2 regions of the Vibrio sp. 2-Bac 85 genome follow, and region 1 is predicted to be linked to the other one. Evidence: predicted binding sites of a transcription regulator. Region 1 holds the regulator's gene; the other holds the start of a gene.
The links. The regulator CRP, encoded in region 1, controls carbon source genes, mostly activating them, when cyclic AMP is high. The targets are predictions, from matches to a motif close to TGTGANNNNNNTCACA.
Positions count from the first base shown of each region.

Region 1 (12,467 bases):
ATCAGATACTGAAGCAGGACAAGGCATGTAGTTTTTGAACTCCATAGAGAACTGACCACGACCTGAAGTCATTGTACGTAGTGAACCGATGTAACCAAACATTTCTGAAAGAGGTACGTCAGCTTTAATACGAACACCAGAAGCACTAGGCTCTTGACCAGCGATCATGCCACGACGACGACTAAGGTCACCGATTACATCACCAACATGATCATCAGGAGTGAACACGTCTACAGCCATCATAGGCTCAAGAAGTTGTGCGCCTGCTTTAGGGATAGACTGACGGAATGCACCACGAGCTGCTAATTCAAATGCTACTGCAGATGAATCCACGGCATGGAAACCACCATCAAAAAGTTCAACTTCAACATCAAGTACAGGGAAACCAGCAAGTACACCAGTATCCATCATGCTTTTAAAGCCTTTCTCGATAGCTGGGAAGAATTCTTTAGGTACGTTACCACCAACAACAATTGATTTAAACGCAAAACCAGAACCAGGTTCGCCAGGCTTGATACGGTAATCAATTTTACCGAATTGACCAGAACCACCAGATTGTTTCTTATGTGTGTAAGAATCTTCGATTGCTTGTGTGATTGTTTCACGGTAAGCAACTTGAGGTTCACCAACAACTAAATCAACACCGTATGTACGTTTAAGGATATCAACTTTGATATCTAAGTGAAGCTCACCCATACCAGACAGGATTGTTTCACCAGAGTCGATATCAGTTTCAACTTTAAATGTAGGATCTTCTGCAACCATTTTACCAATCGCAATACCCATTTTCTCAGTAGAACCTTTATCTTTTGGTGTAACAGAGATAGAGATTACTGGGTTAGGAAAAACCATTGCTTCTAGAATGATTGGATCTTTTGGATCACATAATGTGTGACCAGTTTGAACGTTACCTTTCATACCAACGATAGCGATGATATCGCCCGCTTGTGCAGAAGTAAGTTCGTTACGATCATCAGCTTGCATTTCACACATACGACCAACACGCTCAGTTTTACCTGTAGCAGCGTTCATGATGGTATCGCCTTTCTTCAATGTACCTGAGTAGATACGTACGAAAGTTAATGAACCAAAACGGTCATCTGTAATTTTAAATGCTAGTGCTTTAAAGCTTTCTTCAGCAGAAACAAGTGCGAATTTACCGTTAGGCTCGCCTTCTTCATCTGTAAGAGGTTGTGGATCAACTTCTGTAGGTGAAGGTAGGTAATCAACAACAGCGTCAAGGATGTTTTGCATACCTTTGTTTTTAAACGCAGAACCACAGTAAGTAGGGAAGAATTCCATTGTGCGCGTACCTTTACGGATACAACGTTTAATGTCTTCTAGAGATGGCTCTTCACCTTCAAGGTAAGCTTCAAGTAAGTCATCGTCTTGACCTAGTGCTTCTTCAAGCAACATTTCACGGTACTCTTCTACTTTATCAACCATGTCCGCAGGAACATCTTGGATAGAGTAGTTTTCAGGAAGACCTGTTTCATCCCAAACGAATGCTTGACGAGTTAATAGATCTACAACACCACAGAAGTCATCTTCTATGCCGATAGGTAGAACCATAACTAGTGGGTTAGCACCTAAAACGTCTTTAGTTTGTTTAACTACACGGTAAAAATCAGCACCCATACGGTCTAATTTATTTACGAAGATAATACGTGCAACTTTTGAGTCATTCGCGTAACGCCAGTTAGTTTCTGATTGTGGTTCAACACCACCAGAACCACAGAATACACCGATGCCGCCATCCAATACTTTAAGTGAACGGTAAACTTCAACAGTGAAGTCAACGTGTCCAGGAGTATCGATTACGTTAAAACGATGATCTTTCCAGAAACAAGTTACAGCAGCAGATTGTATAGTAATACCGCGCTCAGCTTCCTGTTCCATGAAGTCAGTTGTAGATTCGCCATCATGTACTTCACCAGTTTTGTGGATCTGTCCAGTAAGTTTCAAGATACGCTCTGTAGTAGTAGTTTTACCCGCATCAACGTGCGCGAAAATACCAATGTTTCTGTATTTACTTAAATCTGTCATTTTTTATACTCTGTATTTAAAAAATTGGAGGCTATATTCCCGCGGCATTATACAATCTTTGTAGTTAAACAGAACACAGTATTTAGAAAAAAGCGGAAATATGTTGTTTTTTTCGACTTTATTTTGTCATCTTTTATGAAAATAGCAAAATAAACCCTAATAACTGGTTTTAAAACCAGTGATTAGAATAATAATTAATCGATTTTAAGCGATAAGAACAATTGCAAATAATAATGAAAATACAAAAGCACTGATTGCAGTGTTTTTCAGTTGTTCATTAAAAATCGAACCTTCTCGATCATCTTTCTTGATTGCTTCAGCAATTTGAATGCAGCTTTTCGCTAATGGGCTAGTAATTAATAAAAATAGATATTGCCAAAATTGGCTTCCCTCAAGCTGATAAATATAAAGTGAACTACATAACATTGCAGTACTGATAAGCATTAAGTGATAAACAAATGCTTTTTTACGCCCTAATAAAACCACTAAAGTGATTTTATTAGCCGCTTTATCACTATAAACATCACGCATGTTGTTAATATTTAAAACAGCTGCACTTAATAAACCAACACTGATAGCAGGTAATATTAAAGAAATAGGCAGCGTTAACGCTTGTAAATAAAAGCTCCCGAGTACACCTAATAACCCAAAGAATAAGAAAACAGCAATATCGCCCATGGCACGATAACCATAGGGTAATTTACCCATGGTATAAGTAATTGCAGCAATAATAGCAGCTACACCTAACCCTAAGAAAACCAGCCAACGAGTTAAATCGCCGGCAAACGAAACGCTTAATAATGAAAGTCCAGAAATGAGGCATAACCCTGTGACCAGTACTATTGCCTTTTTCATCGATGCGGCACTAATCAAACCACTTTGCATCGCCCTTTCTGGGCCCGTCCTCTGATCATCTGCACCCGTTAACGCATCACCGTAATCATTGGCTAGATTAGACAATATTTGTAGTAATAAAGCAGTTAATATAGATAATAAAAAAATACTCGCACTAAAAACTTGATGCTGTACCGCTAAGCCAGCGGCAACAATAATAGAAGCAACAGCTAGCGGTAAGGTACGTAATCGACACGCTTGAATCCAAACTTGAAATGATTTCACTAAAAGTCCTATAAAAATGGTGATAATTGATAACGGCACTAGGAATAAGGTTAATATCGCGCTACATTAGCAAACATGAATAGATAAATATAGCACTGGGTTATAGTCGAAGATATGAACCAACTTCAACAACTACAAAAAACATTAATACAGCAATTACAATCATTTAGTCTTATTCACGGACACTTTCCGAGTACCAATTTAACAGTAACTATTGAACCAATCAGTTTATTACCTTTATTAAAAGGACAAAGATTGGCTGGCCAAGAAAACTTACCTTTATTACCGCATATCTATTGGCAAAATAAAGAAAAAAGTAAAACTCTTGCCTGTTTTGGCGCTATTGAAACGTTACATCATATCCCCAAAGCCACTGAACAAGCATTTTATATAGGTGGTTTAGCTTTCCAACAGCAAGGTCAACAATGGCCTGACTTTCCAGCCATTCTATTCATCAGGCCGTTAATGGCATTTGAACAATTAAGAGCGACTGACGAAGACAAAGAACAAACACAAGTCACTTTCCATTTTAATGGAACCAATAGCATTATAAAAACAATTGATAGTGTTAAATTATTACAACCTACAGTGCCTTTAGTCGCATTTAATTCACAATTTCTGAAACGTCAAGATAGCCCTAACCAGCAACAATGGGCTAAATTAGTTGAACTTGCCATAGAATATAAAGCTTTATTACCCAAAGTCGTGTTATCAAGAGAAACTGAATTATGCTTTGATACCCCCATCAATACCTGGGATATGATGGCACTTTGGCAGCAAGCTAACCCTAATAGTTTCCATTATGTTTTAAAACTATCTAATAAGCAGAGTTTTATTAGCTGCTCTCCGGAGCGCCTTTTCTCTCGTCGGCAGCGAACGGTAACAACTGAAGCTTTAGCAGGCACAGTGAATAGGGGTATAAATAAACGTGAAGATGATCTTTTATTACAAAGTTTATTAAATGATAAAAAAATAGACCGTGAAAATCATATTGTCCAAGAATTTATTATTGCTAATTTAAAGCAACTCAAAGCACAAGTAAATTGCGCACCAGCTCAGGTTATGCAACTACACAATGTACAACACTTATGTGTGCCGATCACAGCTCAACTACTTGATGAAACTGAAGATAGGGATCTGTTATACAAATTACACCCTACTCCTGCAGTGGGTGGCACACCTAAATTACCCGCATTACAATTCATTAATGATAATGAGCCCTATCAACGAGGTTGGTACGCAGGTGCTGTTGGTTGTATAACTGAACATGAAAGTGATTTTAGTGTTGCCATAAGAAGCGCATTGGTGACTCAAAACTGTATTAAATTATTTGCAGGGGCAGGCATTGTCACCGGCTCTATTGCAGAACAAGAGTGGCAAGAGTTAGATAATAAGATTCGAACAATATTAACCATATTGGGAACATATTAGAGGGCATGCAATGACACAGGTAGATCACCAATATACCTTTCCCCATCAGCATCATAATATTAATTTATTATGGTCTAGCCTGTTTATTGAAGAGTTAACTCGATATGGTATCAGTGACTTTTGTATTGCACCGGGGTCTCGCTCAACCCCATTGACGCTGGCTGTTGCTAATCACCCCAAAGCAATAACACATGTTCATTTTGACGAACGAGGCTTAGGGTTTCTTGCATTAGGTTTGAGCCAAGCTTCATCAAAGCCGGTTGTAATCATCACTACATCAGGCACCGCAGTGGCTAATTTATATCCAGCAGTGATAGAAGCAAAACAAAGCCATATTCCACTGATCATTATTTCTGCAGATAGGCCTCCTGAACTAATTAATTGCGCAGCAAATCAAGCAATAGATCAGTATAAAATTTTTGCCGATTACCCAATATTTTTTGCACAAATCCCAACGCCGACGGAATCTATTAAAAGTAATTATTTATTAACAACGCTCAACCAAGGTTTATTTCAGCAACATATAGATAAAGGCCCTATTCACTTTAATATGGCAATTGCTGAACCTTTTTATCCCGAACACAAAACCATTAACTTCAAAAATTATCTCAGTAGTTTAAAGGGATGGGATAGTCATCATCGTCTTTACACGACTTACCATTCAACACAACACGATAAAGTTGTAGATAAAAATATTAACTTGAATGCAGAGAAAGTTTTAGTGGTTGTAGGGCGCATCAGTAATAAGCAGCAGGCAATGGCAATCGCACAGTTTTGCCAACAATTTGATCTCTTAATGTTCGCAGATGTTCAATCTCAGTTGCAGGGAGCAATAAATAATATAATCGGCTACGATTTATTACTGTGCAGTCCATCATTTAAGCAACACATTGATGAAGCAGATCTGATTATACAATTTTCAGATCACTTAGTAAGCAAAAGGCTAACACAATATATCGGCTCAACAGTCGTTCCTATTTGGGTGGTTTCTGAATATACACAACGCATAGATCCCGCACATTGTGTCACTCAACGTTTTGTAAGCAACGCAAAAAACTTCATAAAAAAAACCTACAATAATAAAAAAACAGATAAAAATTGGCTTGAAAAAGTAAAAATATATCAAGATCGATTACCAGACATTATTAATCCGTATTTACTAGATGATCAGATTAGTGAAGCAAATAGTACTGCCCATGTATTAAATCACAGCAAAGATAATATTATGCTAGGAAACAGCCTCGCGATCCGCTTAGCTGATATGTTTGCCAATACAAATGCAACGATTTATAGCAATCGTGGTGCAAGTGGTATAGATGGAGTGATTGCAACGGCAGTGGGTATTGCAAAAAAGAGACAAGGGGCAACGACGCTATTAATTGGCGATACCTCTTTTTTATATGACTTAAATTCCTTAGCTTTATTAACACAATTAAATCAGCCATTTGTGATCGTACTTTTAAATAATGATGGTGGGGGTATTTTCAATCTATTGCCCGTCCCTAAAGCACAACAGCAAGCATTTTATCAATTACCACATGGTTTAACGTTTGCCCAAACCTGTGCGCAATTTGCAATAGCTTATCAACAGCCTAAAACGTTGTCAGACTTTAAACAGAATTACCAACATGCGGCTTCAATAAACACAGAAAATAAAGCGACACTGATTGAGATCTGTATTAGTAATTTGATAACACCGACGCAGTTACAAGAGATCAAGGAGCAACTACAAAATGCCATTATATAGTGAACAGCAAGGCTCACCAGACCACCCTACTTTGGTTTTTTTACATGGTTTTTTAGGCAATAGAAAAGATTGGAAAAGGACCATTGAACATCTTAAAAATGACTTTCATTGTGTCACCATCGATTTGCCAGGTCATGGTTCATCAGTTGCTAATGTAGCGCCTTTAGAAGGCGGCTTTGAACACTGCCATCAATTAATCAAATTCACCTTGGCATCACTTAACATTAACTCGTTTTGTCTAGTCGGATACTCACTGGGTGGGCGGATTGCATTAGATTACGCTCGAAGCCAACAGGACCCTCGTTTAAAGCATTTGATTTTGGAATCATGTCATATCGGATTAACGGATCAAGCATCCAAGCAAAGTCGCTATCAATTTGATCTAGCCTGGGCAGAAAAATTTTCAACTCAATCTATCGAAGAGAGTTTACAACAATGGTATACACAGGCCATTTTTAATGATTTAAGTGAGCAACAAAAACAAACAATAATAAAGAAAAGAAGCCACAATTATGGTGTTTTCTTAGCGAACATGTTGCTTTCAACCAGTTTATCCCAACAATACTGTGCACAATACTTTCTAAGCAAAACAACGTTAGCGATTAGTTATTTTTATGGGCAAAAAGACACCAAATTCACGCAGATAGCCAAACTTATTCCACAAACAAACAATATAAAAACCCACTGTTTTAATGGTTTAGGTCATAACACTCACCAACAAGATCCCATAAACTACGCCAATAATATTAAACAACTATTCTTAACAGAGCATTTTTAAACATTAAGTTGGAGCCTATATGACTGATGCAGATTTCTATGCAGCGATAACGTGGAACGAAAGTTCTTTACCATTTGAAGATATTATTTATCACAAGACCGAAGGTATTGCGAAAATAACCATCAATCGACCACAAGTTCGGAACGCCTTTCGTCCTCAAACGGTCAATGAAATGATGCAAGCTTTACATGACGCACGATATGATCAAAAGATTGGCGTAATTATTCTGACTGGCGCTGGAGATTTAGCATTTTGTTCAGGTGGTGATCAAAGTGTCCGTGGTGATTCAGGTTATAAAGATGAAGAAGGCGGCCATCATCTTAATGTTTTAGACTTTCAACGTCAGATCCGGACTTGCCCCAAACCTGTTATCGCAATGATTGCTGGTTATGCTGTCGGGGGAGGTCATGTATTACACATGATGTGTGATTTAACGATTGCAGCGGATAATGCAAAGTTTGGTCAAACAGGCCCGAAAGTAGGATCTTTTGATGGTGGTTGGGGAGCCAGTTATATGGCACGTATTGTAGGGCAGAAAAAAGCACGTGAAATCTGGTTTCTTTGTCGTATGTATGATGCTCAAGAAGCAGTTGATATGGGCTTAGTGAATACAGTCGTTCCATTGATTGACCTTGAAAAAGAAACCGTGAAATGGTGCCGAGAAATATTACAAAACAGCCCAATGGCATTACGTTGTTTAAAAGCAGCACTGAACGCGGATTGTGATGGTCAAGCTGGATTACAAGAATTAGCTGGCAACGCAACCATGTTATTTTATATGAGTGAAGAAGGACAAGAAGGAAGAAATGCCTTTAATGAAAAACGTAAACCTGACTTCAGTAAATATGGACGAAACCCTTAATGCTTAGACTAAGCAACTAGTACAAGCACAAATAAATATCTGAATAAACCCGCCTTAATAAGCGGGTTTATTCATTCAGAACATAAAAACAACATTTCAATAGCTAAAAACTATCAAATTAATCGCTATAAACAATTCGCATATTTATTCCATTTAACGCATTCTACAGAAGTTATGCCTGATAAAAATTGTGCATGGCTTCATTTAAATCTATATAAAGGAAAATCTCATGGTATTAGTAGGTAAGCAAGCTCCTGATTTTACAGCAGCAGCAGTATTAGGAAACGGTGAAATTGTTGATAGTTTTAACCTAAAAGAATTCGCAAACGGTAAAGAAACAGTTATCTTCTTTTACCCATTAGATTTCACTTTTGTATGTCCTTCAGAACTAATTGCTTTCGACAAACGTTTTGGTGATTTCCAAGCACGTGGTGTTGAAGTTATTGGTGTATCAATTGATTCACAATTCACTCACAACGCATGGCGTAACACTGCTATCAATGATGGCGGTATCGGTGCAGTTCAATATCCACTAGTAGCAGACGTTAAGCACGAAATTTGTAAAGCGTACGATGTTGAATTAGAAGAAGCTGGCGTTGCATTACGTGGTTCTTTCTTAATTGACAAAAACGGCGTTGTTCGTCATCAAGTAGTTAACGATCTACCTTTAGGTCGTAATATTGATGAAATGTTACGTATGGTTGATGCATTACAATTCCACGAAGAGCACGGTGAAGTTTGTCCTGCGCAATGGGCTAAAGACAAAGCAGGTATGGAAGCGACTCCAGAAGGCGTAGCAAAATACTTATCAGGTCACTCTGACGACCTATAATATTGATATTTAACTATCTTTTATTATGAATAAAAATGGCCTCATTGAGGCCATTTTTAATCGAGGTGTAACATGAATATATTTATTTCAACGAAGAATAATAAGCAGCTAGGTTAGCGATATCAGTATCACTTAAAGCTGCAGCCTGCGGTATCATCAATGCAGACATCCCCCCTTGTCGTTGTGAAGCTTTATACGCTTTTAAAGAAGAAGCTAAATACACTTCTTTTTGCCCTTTGAGGTTAGGATAAATAGGTACAGCAGAAATACCTTCTGCACCATGACAAGCTACACAAACTGCCGATTTTGCTTTACCAGCCTCAATATCCGCAGCACTTGCAAAAAAAGGCAGGCCAACTAACAACAAACCAATTAATTTTTTGTTCATATTCCACTCCATTTGAATTTCACTATTTATTTTTGTACAACTAGCCTATTACTACAGGGCTATTAATTAATATGATATAAATCATTAATACTGTCGATATTATCAAAATTCACTTGTAAATCTTTTAAACGTCCGTTTTTTACAGAATAAATCAATCCGTGCACCGTTAGATCTTGACCTTTAAGCCATGCGTTTTGGACACAGGTGGTATGGCAAACGTTTTTGACTTGTTCAATAATATTAAGCTCAGTAAGGTGATCTAATTTCTGCTTATCAGTCATTGACTCTAAAAATTCATGACGATGATTTACATACACATCTTTAATGTTTCTTAACCAGCCATCTATCAATTCAAAAGATTGTTTTTCCATCGCTGCGCGTATTCCACCACAGTCATAATGACCAGTTACTATGATATGCTTTACCTTTAATACATCAACAGCATATTTAATCACAGACATACAGTTCAAGTCGGTATGAATCACTAAATTAGCAATATTACGATGTACAAAAACATCACCCGGCATCAGACCTAATAATTGATTGGCAGGCACTCTGCTATCGGAACAACCAATCCATAAATACTCTGGTGATTGCTGCTCAGCTAAATGTGTAAAAAACTCAGGATCTTCTTTTAAGATATCCTCAGCCCATTGCTTATTATTTTTAAGTAAATCATTTAACAAACTCATACTTCACCTTTAAATTAATGTATTGTTAAAGAAAAGCCTAGATGAGCCCTTTTATGTTAATACCTTACCAACAACTTGATGCAATGACATTAAACAATTTAATAGAACAATATATTTTACGTGAGGGTACTGATTACGGAGAAGTAGAGTTTTCATTACAACAAAAAACACAACAAATTTTAGCTCAAATAAAAAATGAAGAAATATTTATCATGTATTCGGAGCTAAATGAGAGTGTTACTTTAATTAGTAAGCAAGAGTTCCAACAGACTCAAAATAGATAAATAAATCATAGATCTTTGGTAAATTCCGAGAGCAAAAGTGCAAAACGAATCAAAACCATAATAAATAAATCTTGTTTATGACCAAGATCTAATTTATTGCACAACTAATGTTGAGAAACATTATAGAGTTTGAAAAAAAAGCGATACAATTCATATACAAGTCTATTCGTGCAACAAATGAAAAGAAATAGCCATTAGCTATTCAATACAGATAAAGGGAAGTTTATGATCATTACCAAACCTCAAACCGATCCTACTTTAGAATGGTTTTTATCACATTGTCATACGCACAAATATCCGGCAAAAAGTATGTTAATTCATGCAGGTGAAAAAGCTGACACGCTGTACTTTATTGTGAAAGGATCTGTTGCTGTTGTAATTAAAGATGAAGATGGAAAAGAAATGATCCTATCTTATCTAAACCAAGGTGATTTCATCGGTGAATTAGGTTTATTCGACAAAGAAGAAGAACCAATTCGTAGTGCTTCTGTAAAAGCCAAATCAGCATGTGAAGTAGCTGAAATTTCTTACAAAAAATTTACTCAGCTAATTACAGTAAACCCTGAAATTCTAATGCGTCTTTCTCGTCAAATGGCGAACAGACTACAAGTTACTAGTCAAAAAGTAGGTAACTTAGCATTTTTAGATGTAACAGGTCGTATCGCAAACACATTATTAGATTTAGCTAAGCAACCTGATGCAATGACACATCCAGATGGTATGCAAATCAAAATTACACGACAAGAAATTGGTCAAATCGTGGGTTGTTCACGTGAGACTGTTGGACGTATTTTGAAAATGTTAGAAGAACAAGGCCTTATCTCTGCACATGGTAAAACAATCGTAGTATTTGGTACGCGTTAATCGTATAATAATACAACAATAAAAAACCGCTTAATTGCGGTTTTTTTAAATCCATATTTTTTGTTTCTAACAATAAAGAACAATAAAATAGCGATATTTCACAATCATGATTCACACCGCAAAAAAACAAAAGCATTATGTTAAAATATTGATGATATCGTTTTTACTCTAGTCGAGATGTGTATTTCATATCAATGCCACCCAAACATCACAAGCTGCATACATCTAATATATAAAATAGTAACAATACATTATTAAGGAGATGGCATTTGAATATTCCAGATCTACCTAATAATCATGCACTTGCAGTGTTATTGATCACCGTACTCGCATTATATTTATTTCGTCGTGAAGATATCCCTCTAGAAACATCCTCCCTTTCAATCATAGCGGCCCTCTGTCTATTATTTGTTTTCTTCCCTTTCTACGACGAGAAAGTCGCCCATTACTTTGAACCAAGTTCATTATTTTTAGGATTTGGGCACGAAGCTTTAGTCACGGTTTGCGCATTAATGATTATTGGCCATGGTATTGTCCGAACTGGCGCATTAGAGCCTATCGGTAGATACATAGCCAAACTATGGAGAATAAGCCCAAAATTATCTTTATTATTAACGTTAATCTTAGCGGGTGCGCTAAGTGCATTTATTAATAACACACCTGTTGTTGTTCTATTACTGCCCATTTTAATCAGTGTCTCGTTACGTACTAAAACAGATTCATCACCATTACTTTTACCAATGGGATTAGCTACGTTAGTTGGGGGTATGGCAACAACCATAGGAACGTCAACAAACTTATTAGTCGTTAGTATTGCAAAAAATATGGGGGTTATTGAATTTGAGTTATTTGATTTTATTCAACCAGCATTGATCGCTGCCGTTGTCGCAGTTTTTTATTTAGGACTTATAGCCCCTAAATTATTACCTACTCGTACACCTTCAATGCCAGATACTTCACCACGATTATTTACGGCGTATTTAAATATCAATGAAGACAGCACTGCTAATGGTAAAACCATTACAGAAATAATTAAACTGACCGATGGCGTGATCAAAATTGGAGGAATCCAACGTAATCAAAACCAGCAAAATATCATCCCTTTACCAGATACAGTGCTTATTGCAGGTGACCGTTTAAAAATACACGATTATCCTGATAATATTAAAGAGTATGAATCTGTATTGGGGGCGACTTTATTTTCTGATTCGGATAAGACTGAGCAGCTACCTGCTTTGGAAGCAGGAGATCAAACACTAGCTGAAATTGTGATCATCGCAGGATCTGGGCTAGAAGGAAGAACTTTACAACAAACGAATTTTCTTAATAGAAACGATATATCAGTAATTGCATTACATCGAGCAGGAAAACCCATGGAAACTGCTCGTAGTGGTATTCCAAATACCTCTTTAAGAATTGCTGAT
Region 1 is NZ_JALAAB010000009.1:1,041-13,507, reverse strand. Features, by position in the region: gene fusA (elongation factor G) at 1-2,046, opposite strand, end outside; gene menA (1,4-dihydroxy-2-naphthoate octaprenyltransferase) at 2,251-3,165, opposite strand; gene MT390_RS10950 (isochorismate synthase) at 3,280-4,596, shown strand; gene menD (2-succinyl-5-enolpyruvyl-6-hydroxy-3-cyclohexene-1-carboxylic-acid synthase) at 4,607-6,343, shown strand; gene menH (2-succinyl-6-hydroxy-2,4-cyclohexadiene-1-carboxylate synthase) at 6,330-7,121, shown strand; gene menB (1,4-dihydroxy-2-naphthoyl-CoA synthase) at 7,141-7,983, shown strand; gene MT390_RS10930 (peroxiredoxin C) at 8,213-8,815, shown strand; gene MT390_RS10925 (c-type cytochrome) at 8,898-9,203, opposite strand; gene can (carbonate dehydratase) at 9,266-9,895, opposite strand; gene MT390_RS10915 (YheU family protein) at 9,949-10,179, shown strand; gene crp (cAMP-activated global transcriptional regulator CRP) at 10,405-11,043, shown strand; gene MT390_RS10905 (SLC13 family permease) at 11,313-12,467, shown strand, end outside.

Region 2 (12,467 bases), on a different contig from region 1:
TTTTATTGGAATATTATTTTTAAGTAACTTACGCTTACCAATATCAAAACTACATTCCCCGAACCGAAACAGTTCATCATCAGACTCAACACTGCTTTCTGGTAATGTTTCTTGTTGTTTCGTTAAGGATATTCTCCACAAAACATTTTTGACTCTAGCCAACAGTTCTCTTAATTCAAATGGTTTTGTCACATAATCATCTGCACCCATTTCTAAACCAATAATCTTATCAATTGAATCACAGCGACCGGTCACTAATATGATCCCGATAGTAGATTGACTACGTAAACAGCGAGTTATCATTAAGCCATCTTCACCTGGTAGATTAATATCCAACATAACGAGATCAATGTGGTGTTTTTCGAGTATTTCATTCATTTGAGTTTTATTTTCAGCTTCACTAACTTGGTAGCCGGAGTGTTGAAAATACCCAACTAATTTTGCGCGTGTTATTGCTTCATCTTCAACGACTAAAATGTGCTTATTATACAAGCCATACTCCATCTAAATTTTTTATTGAGCTGAATATTAATCATATGTTTAGCTAACATATGCCTTAACAAGTAATAATGAACAGCACATTGGTTGTTGTAGGGCACATCATGGGACGTTCATTAATGATGGTTATGATAATGCATGCAGTAAAAATGATGCTGATTAATATCAATAATGTTAGCTAATGTTATTTAAAATTATCTAAAGTTATCTAAAAGCATCTAAAAATATTATCTTTAAGTGATTTGCTTTTTCACTCTTGATTGAGTGTAAATGTTTTTTGATATAAGGATTGAATGCTTATTATCCTAATAAAATACAACTTACTCTACTCTTCACTATTCGACTCATTTCATTTCTGTTCATATTCTTTCACATTTTTAAATAAGTTGTCTTTTTTACCGTCAACGTCATTCACATCTTCTCTTTACACTAGTGCAATAGAGATAATTTTTTAATTAATGAAAGGTGTTTCACTATGACAACGAAACAGATAGAAGAATCGGATAGTAAAAAAGGCAAACACGAGGAACTAAAAGCACTCGGTTTTATCATTGTTTTTTTATTTCCAATATTAAGTATTTTCGCTATCGGGGGCTATGGTCTGATTATTTGGTTAATTCAAATATTTGGCGGCGTAGTTCCTCATTAATTTGCGATAAGAAATAACATATAAGGAATAGAAAATGAAATGGTTAATCAACATTTGGAAGACACTGAATAAACCTGCCAAATACCTAACATTGGGTTCAATCAGTCTTACCGCTTTTGTGATGGGAATACTTTTTTGGGGAGGATTTAACACCGCGTTAGAAGCAACTAATACCGAAGAGTTCTGTATCAGTTGTCATAGTATGGAAAGTAAACCTTACCAAGAATTACAACAAACAGTTCATTGGTCTAATCATGCGGGTGTCCGTGCTACTTGCCCTGATTGTCATGTGCCACATGATTGGAGCCGTAAAATAGCGCGTAAAATGGAAGCATCAAGTGATGTTTGGGGGTGGATTTTTAATACCGTCAACACTAGTGAAAAATTTGAAGATAAACGTTTAGAAATGGCTTCTCGTGAGTGGGCTCGTTTCGATCGAGATGACTCTCTAGCCTGTAAGAATTGTCACGAGTATGACTCAATGAAGTGGGATGAAATGTCCACTTTAGCCCAAAAACAGATGAAAAGAGCGGCGGAAAAAGATCAAAGTTGTGTTGATTGCCATAAAGGTATTGCGCATAAATTGCCTGATATGGGCGATGCAAGAGCACCGCAATTGATTGCTGAAGTAGGAAGCGGAGAAAGTCAGTTTAGTAATGATGAGTACTATTTTAGTGCGTTAACAAAACCACTTTTCTTTAGTCCAACGGGCGATGTTGAAGCAGGTACGTTAAATGTCGCGACCAAAGTTAAAGTATTAGAAACCAATGGTAATCGAGTGAAAGTGACGATTGCAGGTTGGCGTAAAAAAATTGGTGCAAGCCGCGTTATATATTTTGATTTTGGTATCAATATGTTGACGGCTCAGTTATCAATAGAAGCAGCTAAAACGGAAGGTGTGATCACTCCCTTTGAAGAAAAAGAAGATGAGTTAACCGGTCTAAAATGGCAACGTGTCGAAACAACTTTATGGACAGAGAAAGAATACTTGCTTACGGAGCAACAACCCCTTTGGGATTATGCGCGTACTACGTTTAGAAAAAGTTGTAGTGTATGTCATACGCAACCAGATGAAGCACATTTTGATGCGAATACATGGCCAGGCATGTTCCAAGGCATGATAGCGTTTGTGAATATGGATGACGATACCCAAGCTTTAGTACAAAAATATTTACAAACACATTCATCTACTTTTGTTAAAAAAGAACATTAATTGGAGTTAAAGATCATGAAAAGAAGAAGCTTTTTAAAGGGTATATTAGCCGCCTCTTACACTATTGCTACTGCCACTTCAGTATTAACACCTTTAAGTGCTTTAGCAAAAACAGGTGCAGCAAAACGTGATGATTGGTTAACGACAGGTTCTCATTTTGGCGCTTTCAAAATTAAGCGAAAAAATGGTGTCATTGACCAAGTCAAACCTTTTGATTTAGATAAATATCCAACGGATATGATCAATGGTATTAAAGGGATGGTTTATAACCCTTCGCGAGTTCGTTACCCAATGGTTCGCTTAGACTTTTTATTAAAAGGTCATAAAAGCGATACCACTCAGCGTGGGGATTACCGTTTTGTTCGTGTGACATGGGATCAAGCATTAACATTATTTAAAAACTCATTGGATAATATACAAACCAATTACGGTCCATCGGGTTTACATGCAGGGCAAACGGGTTGGCGAGCAACGGGACAATTACATTCTAGTATCAACCATATGCAGCGAGCTGTTGGGATGCATGGTAATTTTGTTAAAAAAATTGGTGATTACTCAACAGGTGCCGGTCAAACTATTTTACCTTATGTGTTAGGGTCGACCGAAGTGTATGCTCAGGGGACTTCTTGGCCACTTATTTTAGATAATGCAAACACCATTATTCTTTGGGCAAATGATCCCTATAAAAATTTACAAGTTGGATGGAATGCAGAAACTCATGAAAGTTTCGAGTACCTAGCTCAATTAAAAGAAAAAATTAAACAAGGCAAGATACGTGTGATCAGTATTGATCCAGTGGCGTCAAAAACACAGAATTATTTAGGTTGTGAAAAAATATACGTTAATCCACAAACCGACGTCGCGTTAATGTTGGCTATTGCCTACGAGATTTATACTAATGATTTACATGATAAAGCATTTATTGAAGGTTACAGTTTAGGATTTGATCGTTTTGTTCCTTACCTTACAGGGGAAGAGGATGGAATTCCTAAAACAGTACAATGGGCTGAAAAAATAACAGCAGTACCTGCTGACGTTATTAAACAACTAGCTAAAACGATGGTTGCGGGTCGCACTCAAATATTAATGGGCTGGTGTATTCAGCGTCAACAACACGGTGAACAACCTTATTGGATGGGGGCTGTGTTAGCCACTATGATCGGACAAATTGGTTTGCCTGGTGGTGGTATTAGTTACGGTCATCATTACTCAAGTATTGGTGTGCCTGCAACAAAAGCTTCTGCGCCTGGTGCTTTTCCGCGTAACTTAGATGAAGGTCAAAAACCAATTTTTGATAGTACGGATTTTAAAGGTGCAAGTAGTACGATACCAGTCGCACGTTGGATTGATGCCATTTTATCTCCGGGTAAAGTGATCGATGCAAATGGTAGTAAGGTTACTTACCCTGATATTAAAATGATGGTTTTTTCTGGGAACAATCCTTGGAGTCATCATCAAAATCGTAATCAAATGAAAAAAGCATTCCATAAGTTGGAGTGTGTTGTGTCGATCGATATTAATTGGACTGCGACTTGTCGTTTTTCAGATATTGTATTACCAGCCTGTACCACCTATGAACGTAATGATATTGATATCTATGGTAGTTACGCTAAGCGTGGTGTGCTTGCTATGCAAAAAATGGTCGATCCTTTGTACAACAGCTTATCTGATTACGAAATATTTACGCGCTTTGCAAAATTATTAGGTAAAGAGCAAGAATATACACGTGGCATGACCGAATTTGACTGGTTGAAGAAGCTTTATCACGATTGTAAAGATGCGAATAGCGGTCAATTCGAGATGCCAGAGTTTGATCAATTTTGGCAAGATGGTTATGTCCACTTTGGTGAGGGGGAATTATGGACTCGACACGCAGATTTTAGAGCTGATCCGGAAATAAATCCGCTTGGAACACCGTCTGGTATGATTGAAATTCACAGCAGAAAAATTGAACGTTATCAATATGATGATTGTAAAGGTCATCCTACGTGGATGGAAAAAAGTGAGCGAAGCCATGGTGGCCCAGGTTCAGATAAACACCCAATTTGGATGCAATCTTGTCACCCTGATAAACGTTTGCATTCTCAAATGTGTGAATCAAAATCCTATCGAGAAACCTATTCTGTTCAAGACAGAGAGCCTGTTTATCTGAATCCTGAAGACGCTAAACATCGCGGTATTAAAGATGGTGACGTAGTCAGAGTATTTAATGATCGTGGGCAACTACTTGCTGGTGCAGTTATCAGTGATAATTTCCCGAAAGGGGTTATTCGTATCCATGAAGGTGCATGGTACGGTCCCGTTGGTGATGATGGTAGTACTGCCGCAGGTGCTGAAGTTGGTGCAATATGTAGTTATGGCGATCCAAATACGTTAACTCAAGACATAGGTTCTTCTAAGCTAGCACAAGCTTGTTCTGCCTATACTTGTTCGGTGGACTATGAGAAATTTGTAGGGCACTTACCACCAGTGACGTCATTTAATGGACCGACAGAGATTGCAGTATGAGCCAATTAACAAAACAAGAAGTCACCGAAATTGCGATTGAAAATCAGGCGAGGGCGGTTATCTATGAGTTTCTTTCATCACTTTTTGCAACAGAGCTAGATGAAAGTTTGATCAATCAATTGACCTCTGTACAGGGACGAGAGTTTTTAAGCTCTGTTGCCCTTGAGCCGACATTAGCAGCAAGTATTAACACCATTGTTAATAAGTTAATGGCGCTTAATACAGAGCAAGCTCGACTTGAGTTAGCCGCTGATTTTTGTGGATTATTTTTAATTGATAGCAAAACCTGTGCTTCCCCCTATGCAGGGCAGTATATAAAAGATGATTTGAGTAAAGTAGATACTGGCGAAAATATTAAAAAATCTGATAGAGCATTAGTATTTGGCGAATTACACCAGTTAATGATGACCTATTTAGAAAAAAGTAATATACAAATCAGTAGTGATTTTCCTGAGCCTGCTGATCATATTGCGGTAATACTCGCCTATCTTGCACATCTTAGCTTACATGCAAGCCACGTTAATCAAGTAAACTTTATTAATGTTTATGTATTAAGTTGGTTAGGTGACTTTACTGAGCAAGTGAAACTGCATGACCCAAGCGGTTTTTACACTGCGGTGGCAGAATTAACACTGCAGTGGGTAACGTTAGATATTGAGCAATAGATATTAAGCAATCTATTAAGTAATGAATGTTAAGTAATAAATATTAAGAAAGAGATATTGAATAATAGACAGCTTAATTTATTTCACTTTTAGCCAATAAAAAACCAGTGACCCGTTAATGTTTGTTTGAAACGTTAACGTGTCACTGGCTTTTTCAGTACCAATAATATTGTTCGCCTTTAGTGAGATTGGTATTAATAACCAATAAGCCTTAGCAAATTCTCTGCTGTTTTTATCGCTTCTTTACGGTTTGCAATATTAAGTTTTTGGTACAAGTTCCGAATGTGTGTTTTTATCGTTGTACCTGCCACATCCAACTCCAGTGCAACTTGCTCATTGCTTAATCCAGAATAAATCAAACCTAATACTTGCCACTCTCTTTGCGTTAGCGGACTCGTTCGTACGAGCTCTGGTATATCAGGATGATTCACTAATTGATCTACAAAATTTTCATCAAAATGGGTAGATCGGCTCTTTTGCTTGATAGAAATATCTTTTAACAATTGTAATGTACGGTGTTTTTCAAGCTCGTTTAAGCTAGCGGAGCTACTAAGTTTTTGCAGTAAATGTTCAATATGCACACCATCGACCAAGAAGTTGCTGACCATGCCTGTTTGGTTAGTTAAGCTTAGTGCTTGTTTTAATGTTTCTAATGCCAATACTTCATTACCTATTTTTGTCGCTATAATCGCTTCAATAATCAGATTACGATTATTATCCGTAATTAAATGTGAGGCTTTGGCTTCTAACTGTAAAAAATTTATTGTTATTGTTGCTTGCTCATATTGTTCAAGGGCTATTTCAGCTCTGGCAATGTTACGAACTTGCAGTTGCAAAAAGTGGTTATTTGCTTGCTTCGGGCGAATCGCGGTATCTAACCAGTTTTTTATTGCGTCTAAGTCATTACGAGCTTGCCAGTATAAAAGCAATGATTGTGACGCATGTGCCGACCAATCATCATGATAAGTTGACTGTTGTACAAGGTGTTGTATTTTTTCAATAAAGCGCATAGCTTTATCTAGCTCTCCGCGACTTATTGCTATCATTGCAAGCATTGAATAACAGTGCAGGTGTTTACTAGGCTCTATGTTTCCAAGTACGTTGATCCCTTTATAAGCACATTCTTCAGCTTCATCTAAGCGATTCCAGCACCATAATATTTGCGCTCTGTTACGCAATAAAAATTCATGTAGCGGTAATTGCTGCAATTTTTGTTCTGCAATAAGTTTAAAAGCACTATCTTGTAACTCAAATGCTGCTTGCACAAAACCTTGTGCCAAGAGTATTTCACCCTGCTGTAATATTGCCCATAATGCTTGGTGAAAGAGCTTATGTTGTCTCGCTAATTTCTCTGTTTGTTGCATTAAAGGCAGGGCTCTGTCTAACTGTCCCAATACATGATTTACTTCACCTACTATAGAAGTTGTGATAATTCGATTTCGATAAGCATTAGAATCTAACTGGGTTAATGCGAGCTCAGCAAGTTCAAAGGCTTTTTCAGGCTCACTTCTATTGATAGCAACTTGTGCAAGGAGTGCATTAACTTGACCTTGATCGTTTGTTGTTAACGTAATATTTCGCTTGTCTATCTCTTGCTTAGCCTCAGCAAGCATATTCTCCACTGCGCTATAGCTATGTTGGCTTTGTGCAAGCCAAGCTCTTATCAATGGTAGTTTGATATTTTCGTATAACTTGTCAGGGGACAAACTGTTAATGGCACTTTCTAACTTAGTTAATTCACCGTGATTAAACATTCTCCAACCATGTGCAGAAATGATTTTTGTCAGTAGTTCACCATCATTAACTTTCTGTGCATGGAACATAGCTTGGTGGGGAATATCTAGTTTTAACCATGCTTTTGCCGCTTTGTGATGAAGCGAATTTTCTTCCTGTGGGATCCGCGCTTGACGTTCATGCGCTAGAAACTCAGCAAATAAATTATGAAACCTGAACCAGTTTTGCTCGCCTTCTAAGGGATAAATAAATAAGCCATAGCGATTTAGGTATTCAAGCATACTCAGTGCATCATCTCTTTCTGTTAACTCACTAATCAGTGTATCGTTGAAAGTGCTCAATACAGAACATTGCATTAAAAAGTGACGAGTATCATTATCTAAAAAGTCAAAAACTTCCTCGACAAGGTATTCCCAAAGGTGGCCATTACTAAAACTTGAAACTGATTCAACTGATTGCGCTAATGTTTTTTTGTTATGTTGGGCTTGTAACGCGATAAGTTGTAATGCTGAAGGCCAACCTTCGACATAAGTTCGAAGGTTATCTACAGTAGTATCATCTACGCCCTCGGAAAAACGTTGATTGAAAAAACGGGCTGTTTCATCTGCATCAAAAGCGAGTAGATCATTGTCTATTTCGATCATTAAGTCTCGCACTCTCAGGTTAGCAGTGCCAATAGGGGGGGCAGAACGACTGGTTACAATCAATGTTATATTATCTGGCATATGTTTAAGGAAAAAACGTATCCCTTCATGAATTTCATTTTCTTTAATCAAATGATAGTCATCCAACACTACATAACATTCTTGGTGATAGTTGGATAGTTCACTAAATACCTCTCCAAATAATGATTGTAGCGATGAAAATTGACGTTTCTCAACTAATGTTTGCGCATTGGGGCAGGATTCGTTGGTTGCCTTGTTGATCGCTTGAATAAAATAGTTGATAAAATGAAAAATATCATTGTCATTTTCATCAATACTGTACCAACCAACGTAGGGCTTATCCGTTAACCATTGTGCGGTCATGGTGGTTTTTCCATAACCAGCTGGCGAGCGAAATAGAACCAGCTTATAAAATGGCGCTTGTTGTAATAACTCTAGCACTCGAGGTCTAAGGATTGCGTTATGCAATCTGCCTGGTCTTGTTAGTTTTGATGGGAGCCACATTTGCTTTCTCGTGTTATTAGTTATTTTTATTATAAGGAGCGAGGGTACGCTATAGTGACTAGAATTGACTACTGTGAGGCTTTACATTGCATGACATTACACACATTTTTTAGTGTTTGGTGTAATAGCGATGTGACTCCAATCACGTACTGTATTGAATGCCTAATGCTCGGCCATAGTACTGCTTCCAAAACATCAATCATAAATTATCTAATATAAAGTATATCTAAAGGCATTTTAAAAATGATGACGTACGTCAGTATTTACACCTAATGATATGAATAATAAAGCTTATTTTCATTTTTAAAGTGACTGTTTGTATTTTGAACAGTATTGAGATTAATTTATTAGCTATCAATATCTCGAGAGCTACTTGGTTATCGTTACTTAATAAAGCGACTTGGCACTCATTATCACGCTAGTGCTATCCATTCCTTTTATTATAAAAGGTAATCACTTCTGCATTGATCGGCCTAAGCATTAACTTAACTTTCTACGCCCTTAATACTCCTCCTTATTTAACCCTAAATTGGGAGGATGTTTTGCATTTAATATGAATCCAGAATATGCCTCAGTTAAATAAAACTTAATAAAGGGGCTTTGCCATGAAACCTGTTCAACAAAGAGAATTTGATAAAAAGTTATTTAAAGCTGATCTGTTAAATCACTTAAATACAACTTATGCAAAAACCGAAGAGACTGCGACAACGCGTGACTGGTATCTTGCCTTAGGACGTGCATTAGCAGGGCTAACCACGTTTGATTTATTAGCGACTGAGCAAGATCCTAAAATAAAAAATGCAAAAAGTGTTAATTACTTATCTTTAGAGTTTTTGATTGGCCGACTGACAGGTAATAACCTAATTAGCATGGGTATTTACGATCAAATTAACGATGCGATGCAAGAAATGGGGCATAGCCTATCGGATTTACTTGAAGAAGAGCGTGACCCTTCATTAGGAAATGGTGGTCTTGGTCGTTTAGCAGCTTGTTTTATGGATTCATGTGCTGCCCAAGAATTTCCTGCAATTGGCTATGGGCTACATTACGAGTATGGGCTTTTCAAACAATCCTTTGAGCACTGCCATCAAAAAGAAGCACCAGATGCATGGCGAGGAGTAGAGGGTTACCCATGGGAAGTTGCACGTCCAGAATATGCACAGGAAATAGGATTTTACGGGCATGTACAGCCTGTCGTAGAAAATGGCAAAGAAAAGCGCCGCTGGGTACCCGGTATGTTCGTAAAAGGCATGCCATGGGATCTCCCGATTGTTGGTTACCAAAGCAATACTGTTTATCCGTTACGTTTATGGGAATGTCAGGCGATTGCACCATTCTCATTAGAAAGTTTTAATAATGGACATTATTTTGAAGCACAACATGCACTCATCGATGCTGGTAATATCACCAAAATTCTATATCCAAATGATAATCACGAAAAAGGTAAAACACTGCGTTTAATGCAGCAATACTTTCATAGTGCCGCGTCAATCAAAGACATTTTACGTCGTCACGATGAATCTGGGCTTAAACTTCAAGACCTTGCTCAATATGAATCCATACAGCTCAACGATACTCATCCAACCATCGCTATTCCAGAATTAATGCGTATTTTGATTGATGAAAGAGACATGAGTTGGGACGATGCTTGGGCTATCTGTAGCAAAACATTTGCCTATACCAATCATACGCTACTGCCTGAAGCGCTAGAAACTTGGTCTGAATCATTGATTCAAAGCTTATTACCTCGACATATGGAAATTATATTCCATATCAATCACTTATTTATGCAAGAAGTACGAGAAAAATGGCCGGGTGATGTTGAGAAACAACGTAAATTATCCATTATTCAAGATGGTTTTCATCGTAATGTTCGTATGGCAAATCTATGTGTAGTCGGTTCTTATGCGGTTAATGGTGTTGCCGCTTTACATTCAGCCTTAGTCAAACGTGATTTATTTCCTGAGTTTGATGAGTTGTATCCTAACCGTTTACAAAATATCACTAATGGCATTACCCCTCGTCGTTGGTTGAAGTTCTGTAATCCTGCATTGTCTAATTTAATCACCGATAAAATAGGTGATCAATGGCCTGCGGACTTAAGTCAACTTAACCAAATCGCTGAGTTTGCTGAAGATAGTCAATTCCAAAATGATTATATGAATGTAAAAAAATTGAATAAACAACGTTTAGCTAGTTGGGTTAAGCAACATATGGATATTGAGCTAGATAGTGATGCTATTTTCGATGTGCAAATTAAACGTTTACATGAATATAAGCGCCAGCATTTAAACTTATTACATATTTTGTCGCTTTATTATCGTTTATTAAACGAGCCTACCTTTGACATGGTACCTCGCGTTGTATTCTTTGCTGCAAAAGCAGCACCGGGTTACCACCTTGCAAAAGAGATCATATTTGCAATAAATAAAATTGCTGAAACTATTAATAATGATCAGCGCATCGACGGTAAGTTGAAAGTGGTATTTATCCCTGATTATCGTGTCAGCATCGCAGAAATCATTATTCCGGCGGCAGATGTTTCTGAGCAAATATCAACGGCAGGTAAAGAAGCATCAGGCACCGGGAACATGAAAATGGCATTAAATGGTGCACTCACTATCGGCACAATGGATGGTGCAAATGTAGAAATTCGTGAAGAAGTAGGCGACGATAATATTTATATTTTTGGGCTCGATGTTGATGGCGTTGAAGCGGTATTAAGACGAGGTTATAACCCCTTCGATTACTATCATACTAACCCGTTATTAAAAGCGTCATTGGACTTGTTACTTGGAGATATATTTACACCTAAAGAGCCAGGAAGATTGCGTACTATTTATGATGCGTTGTTGGATGGCGGTGATCCTTACCTGTGTTTAGCGGACTTTGCATCTTATATTCATGCGCATGAAGCGATGGATAAACAATACCGAGATAAAAAAGGCTGGGCGCGTAAAGCGATTATGAATACTGCCTTGGTAGGTAAGTTTAGCTCAGACCGTTCTATTCGTGACTATGCTAATAATATTTGGAAGTTATCAGCAGTGCATCGTTAGTCCCATTGAGTGAAGTATGTTGTCACGCTTCACTTTTATTTTTTATTAATTTATATGCCCATTTCATAATAGTCGCCATTATAAATGCTTAATTCATTTATAAAAAAGGATCAAAAAGTAATGGGCTCACATTAAACAGTGATATTGATTAGCTGACATGCATTGATATTACGCATCAAGATTGAGTAGGGTTGATAGTCTTTTAGTCAATAAATTGGCCATGGTTTTGCAATTAGTTTTTACAATCGGTTTTTATAATTATTTTTTATAATCGGTTTTTGCTGAGTGTTTTTACATTTGGATAGAGAGAATACCCTTCAATATCCTTATTAACAGCAACGAGCTAATGGTTGGTCATGATTTTTATTAACGAGTCTTGATATTATACCCACGGAGAGAGCAATGAACGAACAATCAGTATTAAAAAAAGTAGCCAAAATGGCTAAAATCTCAGACCACTATATTAGTGCTTGGGGAAATGAGGCTTATGTTAAAGATGAAACCATCGAACAACTGTTAAGTGCGTTAGGCTACGATACGACTGATGATAAAACGTTGTTGAAATCTGCACAGAAAAGGCATAAAAGTAAAATATTAGCCCCGGTCAAAGTGATTAAGGATCTACAACAACCTATTGAAATTGAATTAAACCTTGGTTTAACTGTTCGAGAAAGCGAATTTAGTTGGCAAGTTATTACCGAAAGTGGCGATGTTTTAGAAGGTTATTTACAGTCACAGGTGATCAAAGATGAGCGCATAAATGGTGGAGCGCTTATTTTTCAATTGCCTAAATTACCTTTAGGGTATCACCAGTTAACGGTTACTCGTAAACGCCGTAAAAACCCGTATCAAATGACTATCATCATTACGCCCGAATCTTGTTACAAGCAGTCGAGTTTACATAAAGGTGAAAAATTATGGGGACCAAGCATTCAACTTTATACTGTTCGTACTGCGTATAACTGGGGAATA
Region 2 is NZ_JALAAB010000002.1:171,439-183,905, reverse strand. Features, by position in the region: gene torR (two-component system response regulator TorR) at 1-492, opposite strand, end outside; gene torE (trimethylamine N-oxide reductase system protein TorE) at 974-1,147, shown strand; gene torC (pentaheme c-type cytochrome TorC) at 1,182-2,360, shown strand; gene torA (trimethylamine-N-oxide reductase TorA) at 2,376-4,868, shown strand; gene torD (molecular chaperone TorD) at 4,865-5,533, shown strand; gene malT (HTH-type transcriptional regulator MalT) at 5,728-8,436, opposite strand; gene MT390_RS03635 (glycogen/starch/alpha-glucan phosphorylase) at 9,042-11,495, shown strand; gene malQ (4-alpha-glucanotransferase) at 11,898-12,467, shown strand, end outside.
Region 2: a site for CRP is predicted at 8,568-8,583, ahead of malT (HTH-type transcriptional regulator MalT). Genes of this name have one in related genera too.